4 regions of the Massilia paldalensis genome follow, and region 2 is predicted to be linked to each of the others. Evidence: predicted binding sites of a transcription regulator. Region 2 holds the regulator's gene; each other region holds the start of a gene.
The links. The regulator LexA, encoded in region 2, represses DNA repair genes until DNA is damaged. The targets are predictions, from matches to a motif close to ACTGTATNNNNATACAGT.
Positions count from the first base shown of each region.

Region 1 (7,661 bases), 1.8 Mb from region 2:
ACCCGCAACGAGGCCATCAAGCGCCTCGACGGATGCATCGCAGCTTACGACGCCGTGAAGACGGCCGCCGACACGCAGTAACCGAAGGAATTGCATGACCAAGACCATCATCGACCCGAAACTGATCGAGTTCGCCACCGTGCGGCAGATCGAATACGTTCAAGCCATCGAGCAGCACGGCAGCATGCGGAAGGCGGCCAAGGCGCTGGGGGTTGCGAAAAGCGCCGTTCAGGAGTCGATAGCCCGGCTCCGAAACGCCGCGGCCCTGCGCGGCTACTCCCCGCAGCATGATATGGTGCATCCAATCGCGCCAGGGCAGCAACTGCGCGGCATTTCGACGTATTACGACAAGGACGGTAAGCCGACGGGCCAGTGGGTCAAGACCAACGCCTCGCAAGATGCTTTCCTTGAACTCATTCGCGACATCGCCTGCGGCTTCGTGGATGAGGTCGGGCCGGTCAGCGTATCGCCCGCGCCTCTAGACTTTCAGTCTGACGTGATCCCTTGGGTCCAGATTGGTGACGCTCATCTCGGCATGCTGGCCCATGCCAACGAGGTGGGCGAGCATTTTGATCTGAAGATCGCGGAGCAGGAGTTGTGCGCCGCGATCGGCATTCTGATCGATGAGCTCCCGAACTGCGAGCGCCTTGTCATCAACGACCTCGGTGACGCAACCCACTACGAAAATTTCGAGGGGGAAACTCAGGCCAGCCGACATAGACTTGACTGCGACACCCGGTTCCCGAAGATGATCAAGGTCTATTCACGCGTCATGCGCTTCATCGTCGAGAAGGCGCTGACCAAGGCTAAGCACGTCGACGTGATCGTGAACCAGGGCAACCACAGTCGCACCAATGACATATGGATGGCCGAGCTGCTGCGGGTTGCCTACGGGCACACCGGCCGCGTCCATATCCTGAACAACGACTCCGTGTTCATCGCCTACCGGATGGGCAACACGTTGGTGATGACGCACCACTCCGACAAGTGCCGGCCGGCGCAACTCGCCCACGTCATGACGAACGACTTCCGCAAGGACTACGGCGAAACCGAGTTCCACTATGTCGACGTCGGCCATGTGCACCACGGCATGGTCATGAAAGAGCATCCGGGCATCTTCGTCGAGTCGTTCAACCACCTGGCGGCCCTCGATAAGTGGGCGCACGATTCCGGCTACCGGAATCGGAAGTCGATCACGGTCGTCCTGCGCTCCAAGATGTATGGCGAGGTCGGCCGCCGCGTCTTGCCGATCCAGGAGATCCGTGCGCGCCTTGGTCGTGCCTGTATCGCTACACCGGAGGCGCGGGAGGTCTATACGGTGTAGCCCGAAGCGTCGTCAATAGGTCGCCGGCACGACGTCCAACATGTATGGCTCGATCGCTCGCCGGCGCCAAGGCTCGGCCAGGACGCGCGCGGCGACCTCAAGCGGCACATCGTTGGCGGCAAGCGCCCACGCCGTCTCCCAGCGGCCGATGAGCGGCAGCAGGATGAGCGTCAGGTCGACGCGGCTGGCAGTTAGAAGGTCGGTTCGCTCGATCATGCTGCATCGTGCCCCAAGCTCTGAGTTGCGCACCTGACATCGCGCAGGTGACAAGCGATGCTACTTTGATATACTGTACAAACATACAGTATTTCGTTGAGGCATCATCATGACCCTGTCGACCATCGCGGCGAACCCCGAGGCGCTACATCCATCCCTCTGGCGAGCATCGCAGCTCGCGCGCTCGCACGCTCGATGTATCGACACCGGTCACCCCAGCTTATCGAATCAACTACCTGGCGGCGGATGGCCACTTAGCACGCTGACGGAGCTAATGGTTCGACAGGCCGGCGTAGGGGAGCTGCGTTTCCTCGCGCCGGCACTAAGGCAGGTAGCCGATCACAAGATCGTCCTGATGCAGCCTCCACATGTGCCCAAGGCCCTTGCGCTGGCCGCCTTAGGATTGCCGCCCGCATCGGTAGTGTGGGTGAAAGCGGAGCGCACGGCAGACCAGCTGTGGGCAGCAGAACAGGTTCTTCGGAGCGGCAGCTGCGGAGCGCTGCTGTTCTGGCAGAACCAGGTCCGTAACGAGAGTGCGCGACGTCTTCACCTCGCGGCCCAATCCGGGGAGACGCTGTTCTTCATGATGCGGCCACAGTACTCGGTGAAAGACGCTTCACCTGCTCCTCTGCGCCTGGGCGTAAATCCGGCGCCCGGCGGAGTCGAGATCGAGTTTTTGAAGCGCCGCGGGCCGCAGACGGACGAGACCCTGTTCTTGCCGATGCATGTCGGTCCCATTACGCATCACCGGCCGCACTACGACGTACCTCGCCAACCGGCAGCTGCGCCAGGTGCGCAGAGGCAACTACGTGGTCGCGAGACGCGCCGCGTCGAGGCCAGTATGGTACGTTGATGCCAAGCGCACGACCTAAAAAGAGTTCCGCAAAAGCAGCATGGGAAACGCACTTCATAGGGAGCAAATCGTCACCCAAAACGAAGTTTGCGGAACATAAAATGCAGCTAACCTGCTGATTTTATTAATTTTGCCTGTGGACTTAAAATCCCGTGCCGGAAACGGCGTGCCGGTTCGATCCCGGCTCCGGGCACCATGGCCGGCACCGGCCTGGCCCTATTGCTGCCTGAACGTCGACCCCACCGGCGTCCCCACGATCACCGCATCCGTGAAATGATCCTCGAACTGGGTCGCCTCGTCCGGATGTTCGTACACCCACTCCGCGGCCTCCCTCGCACGCTCGCTGCTGCCCATGTCATAGATCCTGCCGTCGACGACCACGGTAGTCGTTTCGCTCGTTGCGCTCATCGCATCCTCCCGGAGTTGGCCTGTACCCACTGTAGCAGTTTCGCGGGCGCGCACGGGAGCGATCGGTGGCGGCATGACGATCCGTCAACGACGCCCTTTGGCTCGGCCGTTCGATGCTGTACCATGCCGGATGGCGCGCGCGCCGTTGCGTGCGCGCCTGACATCGGCAAGGAATGACATTGAATATCACGCTCAACGAGGAACTCCGCTCCTTCATCGATCCGCTCACGCCCGTCGAGTACGCGGCACTGGAACGCAGCCTGCTGGCGGAAGGCTGCCGCGACGCGCTCGTGCTGTGGCGCGACGTCCTGATCGACGGCCACAACCGCTACGACATCTGCCGCAAGCACGACATCCCGTTCCGCACCGTCCAGAACGACCGCTTCGAGTCGCTCGAGGATGTGATGCTGTGGGTCATCGACAATAATCTGGCGCGCCGCAGCGTCTCCGACTTCCAGCGCGGCATGCTGGCGCTGCGCAAGAAGGAAATCGTCGCCGCCCGCATGGCGCAGCGCGCGGCCGAGGCCCCGCCCGACCAGCCCGCTCCCGAAGCGGAAGAGGATCCCGTCGACCCGCCCTGGAGCACGCGCGAGGACGTGGCCAAGGCCGCCCGCGTATCCGCCAATACGCTGAGCCAGATCGAGCGCATCCGCAAGACGGCGGCGCCGGAACTCGTCGAGGCCGTGCGCAAGGGCGATATCTCGGTGAGCGCCGCCGCGACCGTCGCCTCGCTGCCGGCGCAGGCCCAGGTGGCGGCCGTGGCCGGCGGCAGGAAGGAATTGCAGCAGGCCGCGCGCCAGGTGCGCGAGCAGAAGGCGGGCGCCAAGCCGAAGAAGGAAGTCGTGCCCGAGTCGCCGGAAGAACAGGTCAAGGCCCTGCGCAGCCAGGTCGGCGAACTGAAGGACCGCGTCGCGACCCTGCTGACCGAGAACGAAGTCCTCAGGCAGAAGCTGGCCGCGCTCGGCGCCGGCGCCTGACCCGCCGTCATCCGATCATCACCCACCCAGGAGAACCATTGATGCCGCATTTCCGTTTGCATTCGCGCCTGATCGCTTCGACCGTTCTTGGCTGCGCGTCCCTCGCCGCGCTGCCGCTCGCTTCCCCGGCCCGGGCGGCCACGGCGGCGGCGCCTGCCAAGGCCGCCGCCTTCGATGCCGCCGCGCTGGCGCGCATGAAGGCGACGGCGCAGCGGGTCACGATCCTGCGCGACAAATGGGGCATCCCGCACGTGTTCGGCAAGACGGATGCGGATGCCGTGTTCGGCATGGTGTATGCCCAGGCGGAAGACGATTTCAACCGCATCGAACTGAACTACATCAACGCGATGGGTCGCCTGGCCGAGGTGGAGGGCGAGAAGGAGATCTGGACCGACCTGCGCATGAAGCTGTACATCGACCCGGCCGAGCTGAAGGCAAAGTATGCGGACAGCCCGGCCTGGCTGCAGCAGCTGATGAATGCCTGGGCCGACGGCTTGAACTGGTACCTGGCCTCGCATCCGCAGGTCAAGCCGAAGCTGCTCGCGCGGTTCGAGCCGTGGATGGCCCTGAGCTTCAGCGAGGGCAGCATCGGCGGCGACATCGAGGAGATCGACACGAAGCGCCTGGGCGAGTTCTACGGCAAGGCGCCGCAGGCCGGGGCCCCGCAGACGGGCGCGCCGGCGGTGGCGCTGGCCGCGCTGGACGCGAACGGCTTGGGCAGCAAGGAGTTCGGCAAGGGGTTCGACAAGGGCTTCGACAAGGAGCCGACCGGCTCGAACGGCTTTGCCATCGCGCCGAAGCTGACGGCCGACGGCCATCCGCTGCTGATGATCAACCCGCATACCTCGTTCTACTTCCGTCCCGAAGTGCACATGGTCAGCGACGAGGGCCTGGATGCGTATGGCGCCGTCACCTGGGGCCAGTTCTTCATCTACCAGGGCTTCAACGACCGCATCGGCTGGATGCACACCTCGGGCGGCGGCGACGTCATCGACGAATACCTGGAAACGGTGGTGGAAAAGGGCGGCAAGTTCTTCTACAAGTTCGGCGACCAGCTGAAACCCGTGCGCGAAAAGCGCATCGCGCTGCCGTACCGTACGGCGAACGGCGGCATGGCCACGCGCACCGTCACGGCCTACTACACGCAGCATGGTCCCGTGATCCGCAGCGAGGGTGGCAAGTGGGTGTCGATCCGGATGATGGACGATCCGATGCATGCGCTGATGCAGTCCTATGGCCGCACCAAGGCGCGCAACTATGCCGACTTCTACAAGGTCATGCAGCTGCGCACCAATTCCTCGAACAATACCGTGTACGCGGATGCGGACGGCAATATCGCCTATTTCCACGGCAACTTCATCCCGCGCCGCGATCCCCGCTTCGACTGGACCCGCCCCGTGGACGGCAGCGATCCCGCCACCGAGTGGAAGGGCCTGCACGAGATCAAGGAAACGATCACGCTGTTCAACCCGGCCAGCGGCTACATCTCCAATACCAACAACTGGCCGTGCACGGGCTTCGGTGCCAGCAATCCGGATTGCTCGACATATCCTGCCTATATGTGGTCGCTGCCGCAGAACGCACGCGGCATCCACGCCGAACGCGTGCTGCAGGGCACGAAGGATCTCACGCTGGACGGCCTGATCGCCAAATCCTACGACAGCTACCTGACGGCCTTCGAGCCGCTGGTGCCGGCCGTCGTGCGCGACTGGGACGCGCTGCCGGCCGGCGACGCGCTCAAGGGCCGCCTGGCCGCGCAGGTCGCGGCGCTGCGCGCCTGGGACCTGCGCTTCGCCCTCGATTCGGTGCCGACCTCGCTGGCCGTGTACTGGGGCCAGGACATGGTCAAGGCGGCGGCGGAGCGCGCGCGCGCGAAGCGGGTGCCGGTGGTCGACTTCATCCAGACGAGCCTGAGCCCGCAGGAACGCCTCGACGCGCTGGCCCGTGCCTCCGACAAGCTGCAGGCCGACTTCGGCAGCTGGAAGACGCCCTGGGGCGAGATCAACCGCTTCCAGCGCGCCAGTGGCGACGTCCAGCAGCGCTACGACGACGCCAAGCCGAGCTGGCCGGTCGCCTTCACCTCCGCCAACTGGGGTTCGCTGGCGTCCTTCGGCATGGTCGCCAAGCAGACCACGAAGCGGATCTACGGCGACCGCGGCAACAGCTTCGTGGCCGCCGTGGAATTCGGCCCGCGCGTGCGCGCCAAGAGCATCCTCGCCGGCGGGCAGAGCAGCGATCCGCGCTCGCCGCACTTTGCCGACCAGGCCGAGATGTACAGCCGGGGCGAGTTCAAGGACGTCCTCTTCTACAAGGAAGATATCGAGAAATATCTTGAGCGAAAATACCATCCTGGAGAATAAGGGTCGGTAAAAGCAGCCTTAGGCGGAATGCGCGCACTTATACGTAGCGCAAAGCGAGCTCAAAATGCGCTTGGCACGATTGCAACATTCATGCAGTTCGGATTAACTGGGATCGGCCCATCCGGGTTCCTCGTTTATTTGCAACCGTGACCTTCCAACAGGAGCGAATCGTGCTGAAAACCATGAAACCGCTTTGCCTCGCCGCTGCACTGCTGTGCGCCGGCTCGGGTGCGCAAGCCGCCATCACCGTCTACACGAGCCAGGCCGCTTTCCTGAGCGCCGTGTCGGCGCCGGGCTATGACACCTTCGACGACCTGCGCGTCGTGCCCTACGCCACCACGCTGGACCGCACCGCCGGCACCTACGGCTACCAGGCGTATTCGCCGGACGGCCTGTGGGGCGCGGGCGGGACGGGCGGCGACTACTGGCTGTCCAACGAGAACGCCTATACGCCCATCGTGTTCCAGAATTTCACGGGCGGCGTGAATGCCTTTGGCGGCAATTTCTTCACTTCCAACATCTCGGGCCAGTATGTCATCGGCAACCTCGTGCTGGCGGCCGCCGACGGCAGCACGCTGGACTACGCGCTCAACGGCACGACCACCAGCACCTTCCTGGGCTTCGTGTCCGATACGGCGCTGACGTCGGTCACGGTGGCCGGTGACGGCGGCCTGTACTGGCCGACCGCCAACAACGTCGTGCTGGCCGTGCCGGAACCGGCGACCTACGGCATGCTGCTGGCCGGCGTCGGCCTGCTGGGCGTGGCAGCGCGTCGCCGCCGCTGATGTTTGCCGGCGCCATCGACGAAGGGAGGCGTCGCTGGCGCTGGCGCCGGCTCCGTCCTGCTTGCTATAATTTTGCAATTTTTCTCGCAGGGCAGGGCCGTGGCAAAACTCTATTTCAGGTATTCGGCGATGAACGCCGGCAAGTCGACATCGCTGCTCCAGGTGGCCCACAACTACGAAGAACAGGGCCAGAAGGTGCAGCTGTACACGGCCGCCATCGACGACCGCTACGGCGTGGGCAAGATCACGTCGCGCCTGGGGCCGAACCGCCAGACCGCCGTGTTCGACCGTGACACCGACTTCCTGGCCAGTGCGCCCGAGGTGGCATGCGTGCTGGTCGATGAAGCCCAGTTCCTGACCACCACGCAGGTACAGCAATTGCACCAGCTGGCCCAGGTGCGCGGCGTGCCCGTCATCTGCTACGGCTTGCGCAGCGATTTCCGCGGCGAGCCTTTCCCCGGTTCGGCCTACCTGCTGGCCCTGGCCGACGACATCGAGGAAATCAAGAACATCTGCACCTGCGGCAAGAAGGCGACGATGAACATCCGTGTCGACACGGAAGGCCGGCGCATCCGCGAAGGCGAGCAGGTCAGCATCGGCGGCAACGAAAGCTACCGCCAGGCCTGCGGCCGCTGCTTCTACACGGGCTGACGTGCGGACCGCCGGGGCTGGACGATGTCGCATGGCGCGTTGCCTAGCATGTTGCAGGCCATGCTGACCGGCCTGCTGCAAGGCTGT
Region 1 covers NZ_JBJCIU010000001.1:2,219,538-2,227,198, reverse strand. Annotated here, with positions in the region: gene ACI1V7_RS09750 (lysis system spanin subunit) at 1-81, shown strand, start outside; gene ACI1V7_RS09745 (helix-turn-helix domain-containing protein) at 95-1,324, shown strand; gene ACI1V7_RS09740 (hypothetical protein) at 1,337-1,540, opposite strand; gene imuA (translesion DNA synthesis-associated protein ImuA) at 1,650-2,393, shown strand; gene ACI1V7_RS09730 (hypothetical protein) at 2,610-2,801, opposite strand; gene ACI1V7_RS09725 (hypothetical protein) at 2,981-3,778, shown strand; gene ACI1V7_RS09720 (penicillin acylase family protein) at 3,820-6,138, shown strand; gene ACI1V7_RS09715 (PEP-CTERM sorting domain-containing protein) at 6,321-6,923, shown strand; gene ACI1V7_RS09710 (thymidine kinase) at 7,023-7,574, shown strand; gene ACI1V7_RS09705 (hypothetical protein) at 7,623-7,661, shown strand, end outside.
Region 1: a site for LexA is predicted at 1,613-1,630, ahead of imuA (translesion DNA synthesis-associated protein ImuA). Genes of this name have one in related genera too.

Region 2 (7,661 bases):
AAGCAGCCGGCTGCGGCCCAGGGCATGGCCCAGCTGCGCGCCAAGTCGCTGCGCGATTTCGGCGCATCGCTGGCGCCGGAAGCGGCCCACCACATCGCCGTCGGCGCCGAGACGCTGGCCCTGCGCATGGAGCGCACCTGCGCCAATGCGCTGGCGCTGGCGCGGATGCTGGAAGCGGATCCGCGCGTGGCGGCCGTGCACTACCCGGGCCTGCCCTCGCATCCGCAGCACGCCCTGGCGAGCACGCTGTTCCGCGCGTACGGCTCGCTGTTCTCCTTCGAGCTCAAGGATGGCATCGATTGCTTCGACTACCTGAACCGTTTGAAAATCGCCATCCCGGCCAGTAACCTGGGCGACACCCGCACTCTGGTCATTCCCGTCGCGCACACGATCTTCTTCGAGATGGGCGCCGAGCGCCGCGCCAGCATGGGCATCGCCGAATCGCTGATCCGCGTGTCGGTGGGCATCGAGGACACGGCCGACCTGCTGGCCGATTTCGGCGAGGCGCTGGACGCCTGAGCGCCGGCACGCGCGCCGTGTGGTAAAGCGGCGTAAAGATGCGGGGCAGGGCGGCCCCGGCGGTTGAGGAAGGGCGGCGCCGGGGTTATGATCTCGGCACCGCTATTTCTTTGACGCACTCACCTCCCAGCCCACGAGATGAAGACCTTCCTGTTCTGTGCCGCACTCCTGTGCAGCAGCGCCGCCCTCGCCGATGAACTGGCCGATGCCGACGCCCTGTTCGCCAAGAAAGCCTATCCCGAAGCGTTGCAGAAGTACACGAAGCTGGCCAATGCCGGCAACGTGACGGCCCAGCAGCACCTGGGCGAGATGTATTTCTATGGCGAAGCGGGGACCGTCGACATGGACAAGGCGACCGAATGGTTCGCCAAGGCGGCGTCGCGCGGCAATGCCGTGGCTGCCGCGTCGCTGGAGCTGATCAAGCAGCGCAAGGCGCGCCGCGCCGACATCGACTACTGGATCGCCAAATACGATGGCTCGGATTTGCGTACGGGCGACTACCGTTGCCCGGCGCCGCGCTTCCCGGCCATGTCCAAGGTGAACGAGGAAATCGACCGCTACAGCGCGCGCATGAAGGCCTGGCAGGATTGCCACAACCGCTTCGTCACCTACCTGAACGGCGAGCTGCCGCTGACCAAGCGCATCCCGGACGACATCGCCAAGCTGCTGACCAAGGACGAGATGGACAGCGCCACGACGCACCTGAAGGAAGTGGGCGAGCGCGTGTCCGAGGATACGCAGGTCAGCGGCAAGATGGTCGTGGCCGATTTCACGGCGTGGCGCACGGCCACCGAGGCCTATGTGGCCGAGCACAACGAGATGGTCAAGAACGCGCCGCCGCCGGAGGCCAAGAACTGACCCGCTGGCTGTCTGCCTGTCTGACGCAAGTTGTGAGCAGAAAAACCGTCGCCCCGGCGCAGGCAGGGGCCCAATTTCTTTACGCTGTCGAAACGCGTCAAACCTGGGCCCCGGCCTGCGCCGGGGCGACGTATTCCTGCCGTCGGCAACCGGCGGCAGGCGGTCAGTGCCAGGAACGCATCAGGCCGACGGCCAGGCCTTCCAGCGCGAACTCGTCGTTCTGCGGATCGACGGTGATGACGGAGAAGTCCGGGTTTTCCGGCAGCAGTTCGATGGTGCTGCCCGTCTTGCGGTAGCGCTTGACGGTGACTTCCTCGCCGATGCGGGCGACCACGATCTGGCCGTTCTTGGCGCTGTCGACCTTCTTGACGGCCAGGTAGTCGCCGTCGCAGATGCCGGCATCGCGCATCGACCAGCCCTTGACCTTCAGCAGGAAGTCCGGCTTGGCGGAGAACATCGCCGGGTCGACGGAGTAGGTCGCCTCGACGTGTTCCTGGGCCAGGATCGGCGAACCGGCGGCCACGCGGCCGACCAGGGGCAGCGACATCAGCGAGGACGGCAGGAAGGGCACCGCCATCGGGGGCACGTCGACCTTGGCCGCTGCGGCCGGCGCGGCGGCGCCGACCAGGCGGATGCCGCGCGAGGTGCCGGGCGAGATTTCGATGGCGCCCTTGCGCGCCAGTGCTTGCAGGTGTTCTTCGGCCGCGTTGGCCGAGCGGAAGCCAAGCTCCTGGGCGATTTCGGCGCGGGTCGGCGGGAAACCGGTATTGTCGATCGCTTCCTTGATCAGGTTGAGGATCTGTTCTTGCCGTGCGGTGAGCTTAAGCATGGTTTTGTCTGGTTATTACGAGAAACGCAATGTGGCACCGCGACGCTGACAAGCACAAGCGGGCGCAACCCATTGCCGGTATGAGATCAGACTGTATTTTTGTACAGTATTGCGTCTGGCGCAAGAGGGAAACGCGCTTTTTTTGCGCAGGCGCCGCCGGGCGCGAGGGGCGGGCGGGGCGGCAGCGGCGACAAAGCGATTGAGGTCTTGACGTTTTTACGGTTATAATGTTGGGCTTTCCCCTTCCCACACTCGTCTTGACGCCGAGGTGGGCATTTGTTTAAACGTCCTTAAGGAGTGTTTCATGCGTCATTATGAAATCGTGTTTATCGTCCACCCGGACCAGAGCGAACAGGTCCCGGCGATGATCGAACGCTACAAGACCACGGTCACCTCGCGCGGCGGCAACATCCACCGCGTCGAAGATTGGGGCCGTCGTCAAATGGCTTACCAGATCCAGAAGCTGCCGAAGGCACACTACATCTGCATGAACATCGAGTGCGACAACGAGACCCTGGTCGAGCTGGAAACCGCATTCAAGTTCAATGATGCCGTGCTGCGTCACCTGACCGTGAAGATGAAGAAGGCCGAAACCGCACCGTCGCCGATGATGAAGTCGGTCCAGCGCGAAGACGCAGCCAAGAGCCACCGCGCCGAGCAGGCCGCCGCTCCGGCCGCCGCCGCCTAAGTCGCGCGGGAGCACCACCCTGCAGTGAACGAGCTGTCGCTGGTCGCAAGCATCCTGGAACGCGACATCCTGCGCTATACCCCGGCAGGCATTCCCATCGTCGGCGGACTGTTGCAACACGGTTCGACCCAGACCGAAGCGCGGATTGCCCGGCAAGTCGAGTTCGAGATTCCCGCGCTGGCCGCGGGCGAGATCTCCGGACGATTCGCCAATGCCGAACTGGGCGCGATGTACCGCTTCACGGGATTCCTGGCCAGGAAAAGCCGTCACAGCAAGACGCTGGTGTTTCACATCATTGATTTCAGTGCCGCCTAATTCATCGGCACGTTTTTAGATACAGGAGCCAAAAATGGCATTCGGTAAAAAGTTCGACAAAAACAAAGCTAAAGAAAAACTGAAGCGCAAACAGCAGAACCCGCTGTTCAAGCGCAAGAAATTCTGCCGCTTCACCGCCGCTGGCGTGGAACAGGTTGATTACAAGGACGTCGACACCCTGAAGGACTTCGTCCAGGAAAACGGCAAGATCATGCCGGCTCGCCTGACCGGCACCAAGGCGCACTACCAGCGTCAAGTGGACACCGCCATCAAGCGTGCCCGTTACCTGGCCCTGCTGCCGTACACCGACCTGCACAACGCTTAATTGCGGTCCGTGTAGCTAGAGAACCTGGAGAATAATATGCAAGTCATCCTGCTGGAAAAAGTCGTCAACGTCGGCAATCTGGGCGACGTCGTCAAGGTCAAGGACGGTTACGCACGTAACTTCCTGATCCCGCAAAAAATGGCCCGCCGCGCTACCCAAGCCGCCGTCGCCGAATTCGAAGTCAAGCGCGCCGAACTGGAAAAGGCAGCTGCCGAGAAGCTGGCAGCCGCTCAAGGCCAGGGCGACAAGCTGAACGGCATGACCATCACCATCGCCCAGAAAGCCGGCGTCGATGGCCGCCTGTTCGGTTCCGTGACCAACTTCGACATCGCCGAAGCGCTGAGCAAGCAAGGTTTCGCCGTCGAAAAGGCGCAAGTGCGCCTGCCGACCGGTCCGCTGAAGACTACCGGCGAGCACCCGGTTGCCGTCGCGCTGCACACCGACGTCGTCGTCGATGTCACGATCTCGGTCGTGGGCGAAGCTGCCTAAATCATTCTTTAGAGAATGAACGAAAAAGCCGGGTTCGCCCGGCTTTTTCTTTTTTACAACACGTAAAAACCTTCTAAAACTCACCAATCATTTCAGCGGCCGATAGGGAACGGGTATAATGCCCGCCATGAACTCCCCAGCAGACCCGCAGATCGAGTCGCTCCGCATTCCCCCGCATTCCATCGAAGCAGAACAGTCCGTCATCGGCGGCCTGCTGCGCGACAATGCGGCGTGGGACCGCATTGCCGACTTCATGCATGCGGAAGATTTCTACCGCTATGACCACCGGATCATCTTCGAACAGATGGTTCGCCTGATCAATGCCGGCAAACCCGCCGACGTCATTACGGTCTACGAATCGCTCGTCCAGCTCGGCAAGGCCGAGGAAGTGGGCGGGCTCCAGTACCTCAACGCGATGGCGCAGAACACGCCGTCCGCCGCCAATATCCGCCGCTATGCCGAGATCGTCCGCGATCGCGGCGTGCTGCGCCAGCTGATTACCGTCGCCGACGAAGTGTCGGGCAAGGCCTTCAACCCGCAGGGCGCCGAGGTCAAGCAGATCCTCGACGAAGCGGAATCGCGCATCTTCGCCATCGCCGAGCAGGGCGCCCGCGGCGCCCAGGGCTGGCTGCCCGTGCAGCCGCTGCTGACCCAGGTGGTCGAGCGCATCGACGAACTGTACAGCCGCGACAACCAGGGCGAGATCACGGGCGTGCCGACCGGCTTCATCGACCTCGACAAGATGACCTCGGGCCTGCAGCCGGGCGACCTCGTGATCGTCGCCGGCCGTCCGTCGATGGGCAAGACGGCGTTCTCGGTGAACATCGGCGAGAACGTCGCCGTCGATGCCGGCCTGCCGGTCGCGATCTTCTCGATGGAGATGGGCGGCGTGCAGCTGGCCATGCGTATGCTGGGCTCGATCGGCCAGCTCGACCAGCACCGCCTGCGTACCGGCAAGCTGACCGACGAGGACTGGCCGCGCCTGACGCATGCGATCCAGAAGATGAACGACGCCCAGATCTTCATCGACGAGACGCCGGCGCTGAACCCGATCGAGATGCGCGCCCGCGCGCGCCGCCTGGCGCGCCAGTGCGGCAAGCTCGGCCTCATCATCGTCGACTACCTGCAGCTGATGCAGGGTTCCAAGCCGGGCGACAACCGCGCGTCCGAGATCTCGGAGATCTCGCGAAGCCTGAAGGGCCTGGCCAAGGAACTCGGCTGCCCCGTGATCGCGCTGTCCCAGCTGAACCGCTCGCTGGAACAACGCCCGAACAAACGCCCCGTGATGTCCGACTTGCGCGAATCGGGCGCTATCGAGCAGGATGCGGACGTCATCATCTTCCTGTATCGTGACGAAGTTTACAACCCGGACTCACCCGACAAAGGTACCGCCGAGATCATCATCGGCAAGCAGCGTAACGGCCCGATTGGTGCCATTCGCCTGACCTGGATGGGCATGTATACCAAGTTCGGCAACTACAGCGGCAACCTCGGTATTTACCAAGGTGATTAAGCCGATATAACACGCCGCGGCGCAGGCTGAACACCGGGGTCAGAGCCCTTTCGAACCCAACACCGGGCTCTGACCCTTCCGCGGCTTACCCAAGAAGTCCCAAGAGATCTACAACGGAGAACTACAATGTTTGGACGCCTCATGCCCACGGAGGGCAAGTTTTTTGATTTGTTCAACCAGCACGCCGCGCTGTGCGTGAAGGGTGCACACGAAATGGTTGGCCTGATGACCAACTTCGATGACCTGGAAAACCGCACCCACGCCGTGGAGAGCATCGAAAAACAGGCGGACAAGATCACGTACGCCACCGTCGACCTGCTGCACAAGACCTTCATCACCCCGCTGGACCGCGACGACATCCACAAGCTGATCACGCGCATGGACGACATCCTCGACATGATGGAAGACGCCGCGCAGACGATCTCGCTGTACGACCTGCAGGCCGTGACCCCGGAAGCGAAGCGCCTGGCCGAGCTGTGCCTGGCCTGCTGCGAAAAGGTCCAGCAGGCCGTCGGCATGCTGCACAACATGGACAACGCCCAGAAGATGGTCGCCATCTGCGAAGAGATCGACCGCCTGGAATCGGACGCCGACCACGTGATGCGCGCCGCCATGTCCAAGCTGTTCCGCGACGAACCGGACGTGCGCAACCTGATCAAGATGAAGGCCATCTACGAGATCCTCGAGACCGTCACCGACCGCTGCGAAGACGTTGCCAACATCATCGAAGGCATCATCGTCGAAAACGCTTAAGTCACAAGAACAATAATAACGATGGATTCTCTTCACATCAGCATCTATGTGCTGGGCCTGCTCGTCCTTTTAGCGCTGGTCTTCGACTTCATGAACGGCTTCCACGATGCCGCCAACGCAATCGCGACGGTGGTCTCGACGGGAGTGCTGAAACCCCAGACCGCGGTCGCCATGTCGGCCGTGTTCAACTTCGTCGCCATCTTCACCGTCGGCCTGCACGTGGCCGCGACGGTGGGCAAGGGCACCGTCGATCCGGCCATCGTCGACCACTACGTGGTGTTCGGCGCCCTGGTCGGGGCCATCATCTGGAACATCATCACCTGGTACTACGGGATCCCGTCCTCGTCCTCGCACGCGCTGATCGGCGGCCTGGTCGGTGCGGCCGTGGCCAAGGGCGGCACCGGCGCGCTGGTCGGCGGCGGCCTGATGAAGACCGTCATGTGGATCATCCTGTCGCCCTTGCTCGGCTTCGTGCTCGGCTCGATCGTCATGCTGGCCGTGTCCTGGATCTTCGTCCGCACGCCGCCGCGCAAGGTCGATACCTGGTTCCGTCGCCTGCAGCTGGTCTCGGCCGCGGCCTACAGCCTGGGCCACGGCGGCAACGACGCGCAGAAGACCATCGGCATCATCTGGATGCTGCTGATCGTGGCCGGCGTGTCGCAGGCCGGCGATGCGGCGCCGCCGCTGTGGGTCGTGATCTCGTGCTACACGGCGATCTCGATGGGCACGCTGTTCGGCGGCTGGCGCATCGTCAAGACCATGGGCCAGAAGATCACCAAGCTGAAACCGGTCGGCGGCTTCTGCGCGGAATCGGGCGGCGCGATCACGCTGTTCCTGGCGAGTGCGATCGGCGTGCCGGTCTCCACCACCCACACCATCACCGGCGCCATCGTCGGCGTGGGCTCGGCCCAGAAGGCCTCGGCCGTGCGCTGGGGCGTGGCCGGCAACATCGTGTGGGCCTGGATCTTCACCATCCCGGCGTCCGCCTTCATGTCGGCGATCGCCTGGTGGGTCGGGACGCACATCCTGTAAGCGCGCGAAGCAAAACAAAAGGCCGGGTATTCCCGGCCTTTTTTTCGGCTTGCGCCGGTACGCTCGTTTGCGCTTACTTGTACGAGTTGTTGGTTCCCGCGTTCATGATGCGCGCGTTTTCCATGTCCTGCTTGTCGGCCTCGATGGAATTGCTGGGGCGGTTCTTGTTCTTTTGCGGGAACAGGCTGCCCAGCGTGCGTTCGCCGTGGTCGGCAGAAGCGGTCTGCTGGCCGGCGGCATTGTCGGTCGGCTGGCTCGCGCAGGCGGACAGCAGGAGGGCGCCGGCGATGGCGGCCAGGGTAATACCTTTCATTGCTACTTCTCCCAGGAGGTGGATTTA
Region 2 covers NZ_JBJCIU010000001.1:423,076-430,736, forward strand. Annotated here, with positions in the region: gene ACI1V7_RS01835 (cystathionine gamma-synthase family protein) at 1-519, shown strand, start outside; gene ACI1V7_RS01840 (tetratricopeptide repeat protein) at 658-1,377, shown strand; gene lexA (transcriptional repressor LexA) at 1,541-2,206, opposite strand; gene rpsF (30S ribosomal protein S6) at 2,511-2,894, shown strand; gene priB (primosomal replication protein N) at 2,919-3,209, shown strand; gene rpsR (30S ribosomal protein S18) at 3,244-3,534, shown strand; gene rplI (50S ribosomal protein L9) at 3,571-4,023, shown strand; gene ACI1V7_RS01870 (replicative DNA helicase) at 4,151-5,536, shown strand; gene ACI1V7_RS01875 (DUF47 domain-containing protein) at 5,663-6,289, shown strand; gene ACI1V7_RS01880 (inorganic phosphate transporter) at 6,311-7,321, shown strand; gene ACI1V7_RS01885 (hypothetical protein) at 7,395-7,634, opposite strand.

Region 3 (7,661 bases), on a different contig from region 2:
GACTCTTCGCGCGTGTCGCCCGGGAAGGGCTCGGCGTGCGGCACGGGCGGGCGGGCGCGCTCCAGGTTGGCGGCGCGCAGCTCGGCCCAGGCGCGCGCGGCGTCCTCGGCGCTGCGCGGGTACTCCATCAGCGCGCGCTCGGCGTTGCGGATCTCGCCAAGCGAGGCGTTGCGGCCGCGCGCCGCGTCCAGGCGGCGCTGGGCTTCGATCTTGCCCGCCTCCCAGGACTGCGGCAGGCCGGCCAGGCGCGCGCCGTAGCCGTCGGCGAGGGCGCGGAAGCGGGCGCGCACCTCTTCCTCGCCCGGGTCGATCGCCAGCTGCGCCTCGCGCAGCGCCAGCTTGGGCAGCACCGAACCGTAGGCCACCTGCGGCACGGGGTTGCCGGCGAATTTCATGGACAGCCACATGGTCGGGATCAGGAAGGCCACGAGGATGATGATGTACTGCGCCACCTGGGTCCAGGTGATGGCGCGCATCCCGCCCAGGAAGGAGCAGACCAGGATGCTGGCCAGGCCCAGGAAGATGCCGACCGAGAAATCCACGCCCGTGAAGCGCGAGGCGATCAGGCCCACCGCATAGATCTGCGCCACCACGTAGGTGAACGACACGACGATCGTGGCGGCCACGGCCAGCGCACGCACCTGGTTGCCGCGGCGCCCGTTGCCGTCGCCGCCGCCGTAGCGCACGGCGAGGAAGTCGGGGATCGTGTACTGGGCGAAGCGCCGCAGGTAGGGGGCGATCAGCAGGGCCACCAGGCAGTAGCCGCCGGTCCAGCCCATCACGTAGGCGAGCGCGTCGAAGCCGTGCAGGTACAGCGTGCCGGCCAGGCTGATGAAGCTGGCCGCCGAGATCCAGTCGGCGGCCGTCGCCATGCCGTTGAACAGGGCGGGCACCCTGCGCCCCGCCACGTAGTATTCGGACACGTTCGACGTGCGGCTGACCACGCCGATGGTGGCGTACAGCACGATGGTGGCGAACATGTACAGGTGGCCGATCCACTGGCGCGGCATGCCTTCCTTCTCGAGGATGCCCAGCGCGCCCAGGAACAGGCCGAAGCACAGCGTGAACCACAGGTAGTAGCGCGACAGGCGCCGGAAGTAGCGCCGCGTGTTCTCTTTCGTGGCGGCCTTGGCGGCGGGCGTGCCCGGCGCGTTCACGTGGCCTCCCCGAGCCGGCGCGCGAAGTCGCGGTCGAGCACGCGCATGCGCCAGGCGTAGGCGCCGATGATGGCCAGGTAGATCAATGACGCGCCCTGGGCCGCCAGGTAGAACGACAGCGGCCAGCCGAACACCGACAGGTGCGCCAGGTCGCGCGCGAAGAACACCGTGCAGAAGCTGGTGGCGAGCCACAGCGCCAGCAGCCAGGCGATCAGGCGGCGCGCGCGTGTCCAGTGCAGGGCGCGGGCGGCGACGATGCGCGTGCGCTGCAGGTCGGGATCGGGCGGATCGGCGGGAAGAGGGACGGAATGGTCAGTCGACATCGGGGTCAGGCATGGCAAGTGGCGGGAAGGTCAGCCGGAACAGGCTGCCCGGGAATTTCTTGTGCGTGCTGCGCGGGTTGTTGAAGATCTCGATGTCGGCGCCGTGCTGGCGCGCGATCTCGCGCACGATCGCCAGGCCCAGGCCCGAGCCGGATGCGCTGGAGCCGAGGATGCGGTAGAAGCGCTCGAACACGCGCCGCCGTTCGGACGGGGCGATGCCGGGGCCGGTGTCCTCGACTTCCAGCAGCGCCAGGTTGCCGCTGGCGCGCACGCGCACGGTGACGCTGCCGCCGGCCGGCGTGTAGCGCAGCGCATTGTCGATCAGGTTCGACAGCAGCTCGCGCAGCATGATGGCGCTGCCGTCGATCTCCACGCTCGCCTCCGGCTCCTCGTAGCCGAGGTCGATCTCGTGCGCGAACGAGGCCGTCACCCAGTCCTGCACGACGTCGCGCGCCAGCATGCCGAGGTCGAGCGGTTCCAGCGCCACGCCGGCCTGCGGCTGGTTTTCGGCGCGCGCCAGCGCCAGCAGCTGGTTCACGAGGCGCGTGGCCGATTCCGAACTCTTCGCCAGCTGCTCGAGCGAGCGGTGGATCTCGTCCGGGTCGACCTGCCGCAGTGCCAGTTCCGACTGCATGCGCATGCCGGCCAGCGGCGTCTTCATCTGGTGCGCGGCGTCGGCGATGAAGCGCTTCTGGGCGTCGATCGTGTGGGTCAGGCGCGCCAGCATGTCGTTGAGCGAGCCGACCAGCGGGGAGATCTCTTCCGGCACCTGGCGCGGATCGATGGGCGACAGGTCGTCCGAGGGCCGCGCGCGGATGCGTTCCTGCAGCTGGGCCAGCGGCGACAGGCCGCGCGACAGGGCGAACCAGACCAGGGCCAGGATTACGGGCAGGATGATGAACTGGGGCAGGATCACGCCCTTGATGATTTCGTTGGCCAGCTGGGCGCGCTTGTCGAGCGTCTCCGCCACCTGCACCAGGGCCAGGCGCGGCTCGACTTTCGGATCGGCGAGGGGCTGCAGGTTGACCCAGGCATAGGCCACGCGCACGGGCGTGCCGTGCAGGTTCTCGTTGCGGAAGTGCACGCGGCCGCTGCGTTCGGCGTCGTCCGGCGGCGGCTGCGGCAGCTCGCGGTCGCCGTCGATGGCTTCGCCACGCGGCCCCGTGATCTGGAAGTAGACGCTGTCGACGTCGTCGGCGCGCAGGAAGTCGCGCGCCGTGCCGGGCAGGCGCGCGGCCACCTTGCCGTCGACTTCCTTGACCTGCTGGGCCAGCACGGTGACGCTGTCTTCCAGCGCATGGTCGAACGGCTGGTTGGCGATCGACTTCGCCACCAGGTAGGTGATGGCGATACTCATCGGCCACAGCAGCAGCAGCGGGGCCAGCATCCAGTCCAGGATCTCGCCGAACAGCGAATGCTGGATGCTTTCCTCGGGTTCGGGCTTGGGCGGGACGTAGAGCGGCTCGGGCGCCGCCGTGTCCCCGGCGATGGCGTTGGCTCCCCGTCTCACGGGTTGCCGGCCGCGGCGGCGGCCTTGCGGGCGCTGTCGGCGTAGCGTTCGAGGCAATAGCCGAGGCCGCGCACGGTGGCGATGCGGATGCCGCCCGTCTCGATCTTCTTGCGCAGGCGGTGCACGTAGACCTCGATGGCGTTGTTCGACACTTCCTCGCCCCATTCGCACAGGTGGTCGACCAGTTGCTCCTTGGAGACGAGGCGTCCCGTGCGCGCCAGCAGGATTTCCAGCAGGCCCAGTTCGCGCGCCGACAGGTCCAGCATCTGGTCGTTGATGGTGGCGCTGCGTCCGACCTGGTCGTACACCAGCGGGCCGTGGCGGATGATGGTCGAGCCGCCGCCCTGGCCGCGCCGCGTCAGGGCGCGCACGCGCGCTTCCAGTTCGGACAGGGCGAAGGGCTTGGGCATGTAGTCGTCGGCGCCCGCATCGAGCCCGCCCACGCGCTGCTCGATGGAATCGGCGGCGGTGAGGATGAGCACCGGCAGCAGGGAGCCGCGCGCGCGCAGGCGGCGCAGCACGTCCAGCCCGGACAGCTTGGGCAGGCCGAGGTCGAGGATGAGGAGGTCGAACTCCTGGGTCGACAGCGCGGTGTCGGCATCCTGGCCGTTCTTGACGCAATCGATGGCGTAGCCGGATTGGCGCAGCGAACGCGTCAGGCCGTCGGCCAGTACGCTATCATCTTCGGCGAGTAGAATACGCATCTTGCATCTCCTTCGTGGATCGTTTGACCTGGCTTGCGCGCATATTGTGTTTGATATTTCGCAACGTGTCGAATGTGTCGGAAGACGTAAATAAGCCTTGCCAAAACCACTGGGATTTTATACAGTACTTCCTATTGAAATCGCGCGAGCGGCCCCTATCTTGGTTCACTCTAGGACTGAATGAATATCATGGACGACAAAAAAACTGCACTGAACGTAGCTGAGAAGGGCAAGGCGCTGGCAGCAGCCCTCGCGCAAATCGAGAAACAATTCGGCAAGGGCTCCGTCATGCGCATGGACGCCAATGCCCCCGTGGAAGAAGTGCAAACCGTGTCCACCGGCTCGCTGGGCCTGGACATTGCGCTGGGTGTCGGCGGCCTGCCGCGCGGCCGTATCGTGGAAATCTACGGTCCGGAATCGTCGGGTAAAACCACGCTGACCCTGCAGACCATTGCTCAGATGCAGAAGCTGGGCGGTACCTGCGCGTTCATCGACGCCGAGCACGCGCTGGACGTCACTTATGCGCAAAAGCTGGGCATCAAGCTGGACGAACTGCTGATCTCGCAGCCGGACACGGGCGAACAGGCCCTGGAAATCACCGACGCGCTCGTGCGTTCGGGCAGCGTCGACCTCGTGGTCATCGACTCGGTGGCGGCACTGACCCCGCGCGCCGAGATCGAAGGCGACATGGGCGACTCCCTGCCGGGCCTGCAAGCCCGCCTCATGTCGCAGGCGCTGCGCAAGCTGACCGCCTCGATCAACCGTACGAACACCCTGGTCATCTTCATCAACCAGATCCGTATGAAGATCGGCGTCATGTTCGGCAGCCCGGAAACCACGACGGGCGGTAACGCGCTGAAGTTCTACGCCTCCGTGCGCATGGACATCCGCCGTACCGGTTCGATCAAGTCGGGCGACGAGGTGATCGGTAACGAAACCAAGGTCAAGGTCGTCAAGAACAAGATCGCGCCCCCGTTCAAGGAAGCGCACTTCGACATCCTGTACGGCGAAGGCACGTCGCGCGAAGGCGAGATCATCGACCTGGGCGTGGACAACAAGATCGTCGAGAAGTCGGGTTCGTGGTACAGCTACGGCGGCGAACGCATCGGCCAGGGCAAGGACAATGCACGTGTCTACCTGAAAGAGCGTCCGGCACTGGCACGCGAGATCGAGAACAAGGTCCGTGCCGCCCTGGGCGTGCGCGAACTGCCGCCGGCGCCGGCCGGTGACGCTGCCCCGCAGGCGGCGACCGTCGCCGACGACGAGTAATCCGACGGTGGTGGTTGAAAGGCTGTCGGCATGAGGCAGCCTCCGCTCAGCCTGAAGGCCCGCGCGTTGAAGTACCTGTCGACGCGCGAGCACAGCCGTCTCGAACTGGGACGCAAACTGGCCCGTTACGCCGAGGAGGGCGACGACGTCGAAGCGCTGCTCGACTTCCTCGAACGGAACAATTGGCTGTCCCAGGAGCGGTTTGCCGAATCGCTCGTCCACCGTCGTGCCGGCCGCTACGGCAACAGCCGTGTGCTGGCCGAACTGCAGCAGCACGGCGTGAAGGGCGACGACCTCGATGAACTGAAGGCAGGACTGAAGGACACCGAAGTCGCCCGCGCGAAGGAAGTCTGGCGCCGCAAGTTCGACCGCGTCCCCCAGGACGCCGCCGAACGCAGCAAGCAGATGCGTTTCCTGCTGCAGCGCGGGTTTTCCCAGGGCGCGGTGCGTGCCGCGCTCAAGGGCCATGTCGACGACGAGGATTTTCATGACTGAGCTTCAGCGCATGAATATCTGAACGGCTGACCTGTCGTGAATATCTGCCTGTTGTTTTATTTATGACAGGCAAGTACCGCTGTCATTCGAAGCGCAAGCGTCCAGCGCCATCCGCCGATGTGCCGCTCGACCGGGGCACACTCCTCAAACGGCGTCATGACGCTGCACGCTTGCGCTTCTCTCCCCGCGCGTTCCTGTCGCTTTTCTGGCGCAGACGGCAACATTCCTCCCCGCTTCCCTCCGTAAAAACCCTTATATAGCCGCGGTAACGGTGCAACCGGTGACGTGCTGTGCTAAACTTTCGTGGTTTAAGCAGCGCCGCAAGAGCGGTTGTTGCCGTAGAAGCTGCGGCAACGTGCATCAGGCACAACGGCTGCAATATTTTTCGCCGCATTCCGGCATTGGTGTTTATGCCCCTGTCTCCACCAGCTCCGCGTCAGCTCAGGCACACGCGCGCCATTACCGTCGAAGCGTTCCTGCGCGACGACGGCATGTGGGACCTCGACGCGTGCATCCGCGACGTCAAGAAGCATGACATCGAGCTGCCTTCCGGGCGCCGTCCGGCCAATGTGCCGGTACACGACCTCAAGCTGCGCGTGACCATCGATCGCGACATGGTCATCGTCGACGCAGAAGCTGCGTCCGATGCCGTTCCCTATCCCGGTTTCTGCGACGCCATCACGCCTGCCTACAAGCAGCTGATCGGCTTGTCGCTGCTGAAACATTTCCGTTTGCATCTGAAAGACCGCCTGTCCGGCGTCCTCGGCTGCACCCACCTGACCGAACTCGCGCAAATCCTGCCCACCGCGGCAATCCAGGCCTTTGCCGATGACGAGATGGCCAACCGTCCGGGCGAGACCGCGTCCGAACGGCCGTATGAACTGGACCGCTGCCATGCACTGCGCCTCGACGGCCCCGTCGTCGAAAAGTATTATCCGCGCTGGGCTGTGAAGGCGGTGCCGGGGTAGTATCGCGATTTCTCGCTTTTTATTTATTCAACCGTACTTAATCAGTAACGAAGAAGGGAAGCCAGCATGAAGATCCATGAGTATCAGGGCAAAGAAATCCTCCGGAAATTCGGAGTGACCGTTCCGCGCGGCATTCCGTGCATGTCGGTCGACGAAGCCGTCAAGGCAGCTGAAGAACTCGGTGGCCCGGTCTGGGTTGTCAAGGCACAGATCCATGCTGGCGGTCGCGGCAAGGGCGGCGGCGTCAAGGTCGCCAAGTCGATCGATCAAGTGCGCGAATACGCGAACCAGATCATGGGCATGCAACTGGTCACCCACCAGACCGGTCCGGAAGGCCAGAAAGTCCGTCGCCTGCTGATCGAAGAAGGCGCCGACATCAAGAAAGAACTGTACGTGTCGCTGGTCACCGACCGCGTCACCCAGAAAGTCGTGCTGATGGCCTCGTCGGAAGGTGGCATGGACATCGAAGAAGTCGCACACAGCAACCCGGAAAAAATCCACAGCATCGCGATCGACCCGAAAGCCGGCCTGCAGGATGCCGAGGCCGACGACATCGCCCGCAAGATCGGCGTGCCGGAAGGCTCGATCGAAGCCGCCCGCGCGAACCTGAAAGGCCTGTACCAGGCTTACTGGGAAACCGACGCGTCGCTGGCTGAAATCAACCCGCTGATCCTGACCGGCGACGGCAAGGTCATCGCCCTGGACGCCAAGTTCAACTTCGACTCGAACGCCCTGTTCCGCCACCCGGAAATCGTCGCCTACCGCGACCTGGACGAAGAAGATCCGGCCGAAGTCGAAGCGTCGAAATTCGACCTCGCCTACATCTCGCTGGACGGCAACATCGGCTGCCTGGTGAACGGCGCCGGCCTGGCCATGGCCACCATGGACACCATCAAGCTGTTCGGCGGCGAGCCGGCCAACTTCCTGGACGTGGGCGGCGGTGCCACCGCGGAGAAGGTCACCGAAGCCTTCAAGATCATGCTGAAGAACCCGGGCCTGAAAGCCATCCTGGTCAACATCTTCGGCGGCATCATGCGCTGCGACGTGATCGCCGAAGGCGTGATCACCGCTTCGAAGGCCGTCTCGCTGCAGGTGCCGCTGGTCGTCCGCATGAAGGGCACCAACGAAGACCTGGGCAAGAAGATGCTGGCCGACTCCGGCCTGCCGATCATCTCGGCCGATACCATGGAAGACGCAGCGAAGCAGGTCGTCGCCGCTGCTGCTGGACAAGCCTA
Region 3 covers NZ_JBJCIU010000004.1:546,929-554,589, reverse strand. Annotated here, with positions in the region: gene ACI1V7_RS21870 (sodium:solute symporter family protein) at 1-1,157, opposite strand, end outside; gene ACI1V7_RS21865 (DUF4212 domain-containing protein) at 1,154-1,480, opposite strand; gene ACI1V7_RS21860 (sensor histidine kinase) at 1,470-2,990, opposite strand; gene ACI1V7_RS21855 (response regulator) at 2,987-3,694, opposite strand; gene recA (recombinase RecA) at 3,884-4,963, shown strand; gene recX (recombination regulator RecX) at 4,994-5,458, shown strand; gene ACI1V7_RS21840 (DUF2889 domain-containing protein) at 5,869-6,426, shown strand; gene sucC (ADP-forming succinate--CoA ligase subunit beta) at 6,493-7,661, shown strand, end outside.
Region 3: a site for LexA is predicted at 3,803-3,820, ahead of recA (recombinase RecA). Genes of this name have one in related genera too.

Region 4 (7,661 bases), on a different contig from region 2:
TGCTTCTTGAATTCCTGGATCATCTTGCGCGGCTCTTCCACGTCGAACTCGAAGCCCGTCTTGCTGACCTTGACCTTGTTCTTCCTGGCGATATCCTCGATGGCCTTGACCACTTGCACGCTCGTGGCGAGGCCGTTCTTCTTCATGCCGGCCTGGCGCAGTTCCTGGCCGGCGAAGATCGGGCGGTAGCGCTCCACGCCGTCGTCGTCGCCGAGGTATTTTTCCTTGAGGCCTGTCCAGCGCGCATACACATCGGCCGGCACCACGTCACGCAACTGGGCGCCGTCCGGGTTCTTCTTCAGGCCGACGAGGCTGGGCAGCAGGGTGATGCCGCGGAAGAAGCCGACGTGGCCGTTGGCGCCCGGCGGCGTCAGGACTTCCTGGGAACCGGCGACGAGGCGTTCGACGCGCGACGCGTCCCATTCCATCTTCGCGGGCAGCGGCGAGTAGATGCCGAACACCCACATCACGTGCTCGCCCTTGGACACCTTCCACACGCCGGGGCCGGGACGGCGGCCGGAGACGACGATCTGCGTCGGCGCTTCGGCCAGTTCGGGCGCGGCTGCGGCCGCTGCCGGGTGTGCCTCCTGGCCAGGCTCGGCGGAGGAAGGGGGCGCGCCGGTCTGCGCCAGCGCCGGCAAGGCAAGGACAGCGAAGTACAGCGCGCATGCGGTTCGTTTGCTCATCGTGCATCCCTTTATTGTTGTGTCGCAAAAGATTAGCGACAAAGACGAGCTTAGCCCATCTCAACAACAAAGTGTTACGATTTTGACATGCATATAGCACGGCATCACACGCCGAGGTCGCCCTGCTCGCCTTCCTCCGGCGGCCGCTCCAGCAGTTCGTGCGCCAGCTTGAGGCTGTCGACCATGACCTTGAACGCTTCGCGCTTGGCGTCCTCGCTCGGCACGCGCAGCACGTACGACGGGTGGTAGGTGGTGACGACCCAGTGCCCCTCGTGCCGCATCGGCTTGCCAAGGTGATTTTTCAGCGTGACGTTGGCGGTGCGCAGTACGGATTTCAATGCGGTGGCACCCAGGGCGACGATGACGGTCGGCTTGACGCTGGCCAGTTCCTTGTCCAGCCAGTAGTGGCAGGCCTCGATCTCGCGCTGCACCGGGGTCTTGTGCAGGCGGCGCTTGCCGCGCGGTTCCCACTTGAAATGCTTGACGGCGTTGGTCACGTAGATCGTGTCGCGGTCCACGCCGGCCTGCGCGCACACGCTGTCGAGCAGCTTGCCGGCGGGGCCGACGAAGGGCTGGCCGGCCAGGTCTTCCTGGTCGCCCGGCTGCTCGCCGACGAACATGATCTTCGCCTTCTTCGGCCCCTCCCCCGGCACGGCCTGGGTGGCGAATTCCCACAGCTCGCAGCGGCGGCACTCGTCCAGGCTGGACGGCTGCTGGCGCTCCGGCTGGGCATCGGCGGGGGCGATGGGAATGGTCGTGCCCTTGCGCTGGCCCACGGCCTCGTACTGGCCGACCTTGCGCGCGCCGCGCGACGCGTCCTTGACCATCTGCGGCACGATCTTCGCTTCCGGCAGGTTCTTCCAGCGGTCCGACGCAATGTGCTGGTGCATGATGTCCGCGTTCAGGCGCGCCGGGTTGAACACGCTGCGGTAATAGGTCAGCCACAGCGCCTCGCCGCTGTCGTCGAGCTCCTCCGGCCCTTTCACGATCGGGCCGGCGTCGTGCAGCGTCTGGCCGTCCCACAGCACGCTCGCTTCGGGCGTGGCGATCATCCAACTGACCTTGCCCATGCGGGCGACGAAGTGGCGCGCCACCTGGGGCAGCACGTCGTGGCGCGGCTCGTACCAGGCGACGAAGCGCGGCGGCCCCGCTTGCTCGGGACGTTCGCGGAATCGGATATAGGCATGCATGTCGTGCTCCTCGCGTCGCACCGCCTTGACCATCGCGTTCAGGCGCGCGCCGTCTTCGTCGGCCGGCGACTGCACGTCGTGCTCGCACTGCTGCCAGCGCCAGATCACGCGGTACAGGAATGCCCAGCGGTCCGGCACGCGGCAGCAGGCGGCGCTCTGCAGCATCTCCATGAAGGCACGCGGGATGTGCGGGGCGGGCCGTAGCGGCCGCTGCTGCTGCGGCAAGGACGGCGGCGATGGCGACGGTGTGACCCCATTATCCCCAGCCGCGGCCGGCGGCGGCGCACTCGTGAGCAGGTCGCCGCCCGTGTGCGGCGAACCCCAGGTGACGTCCTGGGGCGGGATGTCGTGCGCCAGCAGTGCGCGCGCGGCGTCGCGCCAGGCAGCAAAGCCGTCGACCAGCAGCGGCAGGCCTGCGCGCACCTGCTCGACGGCGCTGCTGCGCTCACTCATGCGGCCTGCAACTCCGGCCACAAGTTCATCTGCTCGGGCGCGTCGGCCATGCTGCGCCGGAGCAGTTCGGACGAGGCGGCGCCCTGCGCCGGCTTGTAGTCCGCGGTGACGACGAAGGGCGCCAGCTTCTTCATGCTGCAACGCAGGCGCGACAGGTCTTCCCAGCGGATGCGGCGCAAGCGGCGCAGGTCGATCAGGCGCTTGGCCGAACGCAGGCCGATGCCCGGCACGCGCGCGATCATCATCTCGTCGGCGCGGTTCAGGTCGAGCGGGAAGTGCTCGCGGTTGGTCAGCGCCCAGGCCAGCTTGGGGTCGATGTCGAGCGGCAGGTTGCCCGCCTGCGGCATCAATTCTCCCGCCGTGAAGCCGTAACCGCGCAGCAGGAAGTCGGCCTGGTACAGGCGGTGTTCGCGCAGCAGCGGCGGCGGCGCCGACGGCACGCTGGACGGGCTTTGCGGAATCGGGCTGAAGGCCGAGTAGTACACGCGCTTGAGCTTGTAGCTGCCGTACAGCGTCTGCGCCGTGTTCAGGATGGTGCGGTCGTCGCTGGCGTCGGCGCCGACGATCATCTGGGTGCTCTGCCCGGCCGGCGCGAAGGCAGGCGCCTTCGGATGGTCGTCCTTCTCGTCCAGCTTCGTGCGGATGGAACCCATCGCCAGCTTGATCGTGTGGACGTTCTTTTCCGGCGCCAGGCGCGTCACGCTGTCCTGGGTCGGCAGCTCGATGTTGACGGACAGGCGGTCGGCGTACTTGCCGGCCAGTTCGATCAGGCGCGGGTCGGCATCGGGGATGGTCTTGAGGTGGATGTAGCCGCGGAACTTGTGCACTTCGCGGAGGCGCCGTGCGACTTCGACCAGTTGCTCCATCGTGTAGTCGCTGGACTGGATGATGCCGGAACTGAGGAACAGGCCGTCGATGTAGTTGCGCAGGTAGAAATCCTGCGTCAGCTTGACCACTTCGTCGACGGAGAAGCGGGCCCGCGGCACGTTCGAGGTGCGGCGGTTCACGCAGTACTGGCAATCGTAGATGCAGAAATTGGTCAGCAGGATCTTCAGCAGCGAGACGCACCGTCCGTCCGGCGTATAGCTGTGGCAGATGCCCATGCCGGTGGACGCGCCCAGGCCGTCCTTGTCCAGCGAGTCGCGCTTGGGCGCGCCGCTGCTGGCGCAGGACGCATCGTATTTGGCGGCATCGGCCAGGATCTCCAGCTTGTCCTTGAGTTCCATCCACGGCTTCCGGTACTGTATGGAAGTACAGTATAACGCAGTGCGGTGCCAGCGACCGTACGTACGCGCACATCGGCGGGTCAAATCCTGGACAGCGTGGGAAAAATGCAATTTATCCACGTTGTCACGGTCCAAGGAAGAGGAGAATGTTACACTGCAAAAGTTGTCGCAAGACACCTCATAAAAGCTATGTCCGTACAGTATCGCAATAATGTGCACGTTGCCGGCGACGGGCCGCTGACCATGGTGTTCTGCCATGGCTACGGCTGCGACCAGAACATGTGGCGCTTCCTTGCGCCCGCCTACGCACGACGTTATCGCACCATCCTGTTCGACCTGGTCGGCAGCGGCCGTTCCGACCTGTCGGCCTACGACCGGCAGAAGTACGGCAGCCTGCACGGCTATGCCGACGACGTGCTCGAGATCCTCGATGCCTATGCGCCCGGTCCCGTGATCTTCGTCGGGCACTCGGTGGGCGCGATGATCGGCCTGCTGGCATCGATCAAGGCGCCCGGGCGCTTCGCGGCCCAGGTCATGGTCGGTCCCTCGCCCAGCTTCATCAACGACGGCGACTACGTCGGCGGCTTCAACCGCGAGGACATCGGCGTCCTGCTCGACACCATGGAAGACAACTTCGCCGCCTGGTCGGAGAAGGTGGCGCCGATGATCATGGGCGCGCCCAACCGCCCCGAGCTGGGCACGGAACTGATCGAGAGCTTCTGCCGCAACGACCCGTCGATCGCCAAGCATTTCGCGCGCGTGACCTTCCTGGCCGACCATCGGGCCGACCTGCCGAAATCGACCGTGCCGGCCCTGATCCTGCAATGCAGCGACGATTTGATCGTGCCGCGCGAAGTGGGCGCCTACATGCAGCGCCATCTGCCCGACAGCATCCTGGCCGTGATCGACAACGTCGGCCACTGCCCGCACCTGAGCGCGCCGTCGGCCAGCTCGCGCGTGATCGACGAGTTCCTGGCGCAGACGCTGGGGTAAGTGCCAAGCCTATCGCGGTTGACGTGCATGTACGCAGGGTGGGCACCATGTGCCCACCGAAGCGTGAGTGACGCTCAGCAGTCCGCCGCCCCCACGTAGGCATTCGCCTGCGCCAGCAGCGCCGGTTCCATGCGCGCGGCGATGCGCTGCAGGTAGCTGGCCGCGCCCGCCACGCCGCTTGCCGCGGCGCGGTGCAGCCAGGCATACGCTTCGACTGGGTCGGCCTGCACGCCCTGCCCGGCCGCGTACATCACCCCGAGGTTGAACTGGGCCCGCGCGTGGCCCTGGCGCGCCGCGCACAGGTACCAGAAATGCGCGGCCTCGACGTCGTGGTCGGCGCCGTTGCCGCTGTCGTGGCGCAGGCCGAGCGCGAACTGGGCCAGCGCATGGCCCTGGTCGGCCGCCTTGCGGTACCAGCCCGTGGCCTGGCGCGGGTCGACGGCGCCGCCGTCGTCGCGGTCCAGCAGCATGCCCAGCGCGTACTGGGCCGGCGCGTAGTCCTGGTCGGCCGCCTTGCGGTACCAGTACAGCGCCTCGGCGTCGTCGCGCGCATTGCCGGCGCTGCCATGCTCGTAGCGCAGCGCCAGGTCGAACTGGGCGCGCAGGTGGCCCTGCGCAGCGGCGCGGCGGTACCAGTCGAGCGCCTCGGCGGCGCGCCGGGCCGGGTCCTGGGCGCCGCCATGGCCGGCGTCGAGCAGCTGGGCGAGGTGGTACTGGGCGCCGGCGAAGCCCTGCTCGGCCGCCTGGCGGTACCAGTGCGCGGCCTGCGCGGGATCCTGCTCGACGCCCTGGCCGTGTTCGTAGGCGAGGCCGAGGTTGTCCTGGGCGCCCGGGTGGCCCTGCGCGGCGGCGCGGCGGAACCACGCCAGCGCCAGCGCGGGGTCGCGCACCGTGCCGTGGCCGCCGTCGTACACGAGCGCCAGGTTGAACTGCGAGCTCGCGTGGCCCTGCTCGCCCGCGCGGCCATACCACAGGATCGCCTTCTCGCTGTCCTGAGGCAGGTCCAGGCCCTTGTCGTAGCGCAGGCCGAGGTTGAACTGGGCCGGCGCATAGCCCTGCTCGGCGGCCTTGCGCAGCCATCCGATGGCCTGAGCCGCGTCGCGTTCGACACCCTGGCCGCTGTCGTAGCGCAGCGCCAGGTTGAACTGGGCGCGCGCATAGCCCTGCTCGGCCGCCTTGCGGTACCAGGCGACGGCCTGGGCCACGTTCTGGGCCACGCCCTTGCCGCCTTCGTACATCATGGCCAGGTTGTGCTGGGCGCCGGGGTCGCCCTGCTCGGCGGCGCGGCCGAACCAATGCAGCGCCTGGCGCACGTCGGCCTGCACGCCCTGGCCCTTCGCATGGAGCCAGCCCAGGTTGTACTGGGCCTGGGCATAGCCCTGCTCGGCCGCCTGGCGGTACCAGTACACGGCCTGCGCCAGGTCCTGCGGCACGCCCTGGCCCTTCTGGTACATCACGCCCAGGTTGTACTGCGCCTGTTCCAGTCCGCTGCTGGCCGCCATGCGGTACCAGGCGACGGCCAGCTCGTCGCTCTGCGCCACGCCCTGGCCGTGCGCGTACATGAAGCCCAGGCTGTGCTGGGCGCTGGCGACGCCGCGCTCGGCCAGCGCCTTCACGCGCAGGAATTCGGCCGTGTGGCGGCTGTCGGCGGAGACGGAAGCGTCGGCGACGGACATGGCGCGCGCGCTGGCCTCAGGCGTGGAAGGCCAGCGCCGCGGCGGCCGTCGCGCCCTGCTCGCGCAGCACGTCGATGAAGCGGCCCAGCGGCATCGGGCGGTGGTACAGGTAGCCCTGCATGGTCAGGCAGCCGTTGGCGCGCAGGTAGCGCGCCTGCGCCTCGGTCTCCACGCCCTCGGCGATCAGGCCCAGGCCCAGTCCGCGCGCGATCGAGATGATCGCCAGGATCACCGGATAGTGTCCGTACTCGTCGTGGATCTCCTTGACGAAGGACTGGTCGATCTTGACGGTATGGACCGGGAAGCGGTGCAGGTAGGCCAGCGACGAGTAACCGGTGCCGAAGTCGTCGATCGCCACCGACACGCCCAGCTGGCCCAGCTTGTTGAGCTGCTCGATCGCGTGCTGCGGGTTGCGGATGCAGATGTTCTCGGTGATCTCGACCTCGATCTGGCTGGGCGCGATCCCGTGGCGCACCAGCGCGCCGCGCATCTTCTCGAAGAAGTCGCCGCGGTCCAGGTATTGCGGCGACAGGTTCAGCGACAGCCGCACGGCGCCGCCGCCGATGTCCCGCCACTGCAGCATGTCGCGGCACAGCGCGCCGATCATCCAGTCCGAGATCGGGATCATCAGGCCGTTCTCTTCCGCGAACGGCAGGAACTCGCCCGGCGACACGACGCCGCGGGTCGGGTGGTTCCAGCGCATCAGCGCCTCGGCGCCGACGATCCGCCCGCCGATCGCATCGATCTGCGGCTGGTAGTACATCTCCAGTTCGCCGTTCTCGAGCGCGCGGCGCAGGCTCTGCTCGAGCGCGATCTTCTGGTGCGACACTTCCTGCATCGACGGGTCGTAGAACGCGTGGCCGTTCTTGCCCTGTCCCTTGACCTGGTACATGGCGATGTCGGCATGGCGCAGCAGCTCGTCGATCGATTCGCCGTGGCTCGGGTAGATGGCGATGCCGATCGAGGCCGAGATGTGGACTTCGTGGCCGTCCAGGTCGAACGGCAGGTGCAGGCATTCGAGGAACTTGTCGGCCACGGCGCGCGCGTCGTCGCGGTCGTGCAGCTCGGGCAGCACGATGGTGAACTCGTCGCCGCCCTGGCGCGCCAGCGTGTCGCCCTTGCGCAGGCATTCCTTCAGGCGCGCCGCCACCTGCTGCAGCAGCTCGTCGCCCTTGACGTGGCCGAGCGTGTCGTTGACCAGCTTGAAGCGGTCCAGGTCGATGAACATCACGGCGAGTTCGGTCTGCTTGCGCTTGGCCTGGATGACGGCCAGGCCCAGGCGGTCCTTGAACAGGATGCGGTTCGGCAGGTCGGTCAGGATGTCGTGATAGGCCTGGTAGGAGATGACTTCCTCGGCGCGCTTGCGGTCCGTGATGTCGCGCGCCACGCCATAGGTGCCGAAGAATTCCAGCTTCTTGACCTCCTGGTCGGGCACGT
Region 4 covers NZ_JBJCIU010000004.1:611,804-619,464, forward strand. Annotated here, with positions in the region: gene ACI1V7_RS22140 (TraB/GumN family protein) at 1-686, opposite strand, end outside; gene ACI1V7_RS22145 (UdgX family uracil-DNA binding protein) at 791-2,329, opposite strand; gene ACI1V7_RS22150 (putative DNA modification/repair radical SAM protein) at 2,326-3,555, opposite strand; gene ACI1V7_RS22155 (alpha/beta fold hydrolase) at 3,745-4,548, shown strand; gene ACI1V7_RS22160 (tetratricopeptide repeat protein) at 4,623-6,224, opposite strand; gene ACI1V7_RS22165 (putative bifunctional diguanylate cyclase/phosphodiesterase) at 6,241-7,661, opposite strand, start outside.
Region 4: a site for LexA is predicted at 3,570-3,587, ahead of ACI1V7_RS22150 (putative DNA modification/repair radical SAM protein). Genes of this name have one in related genera too.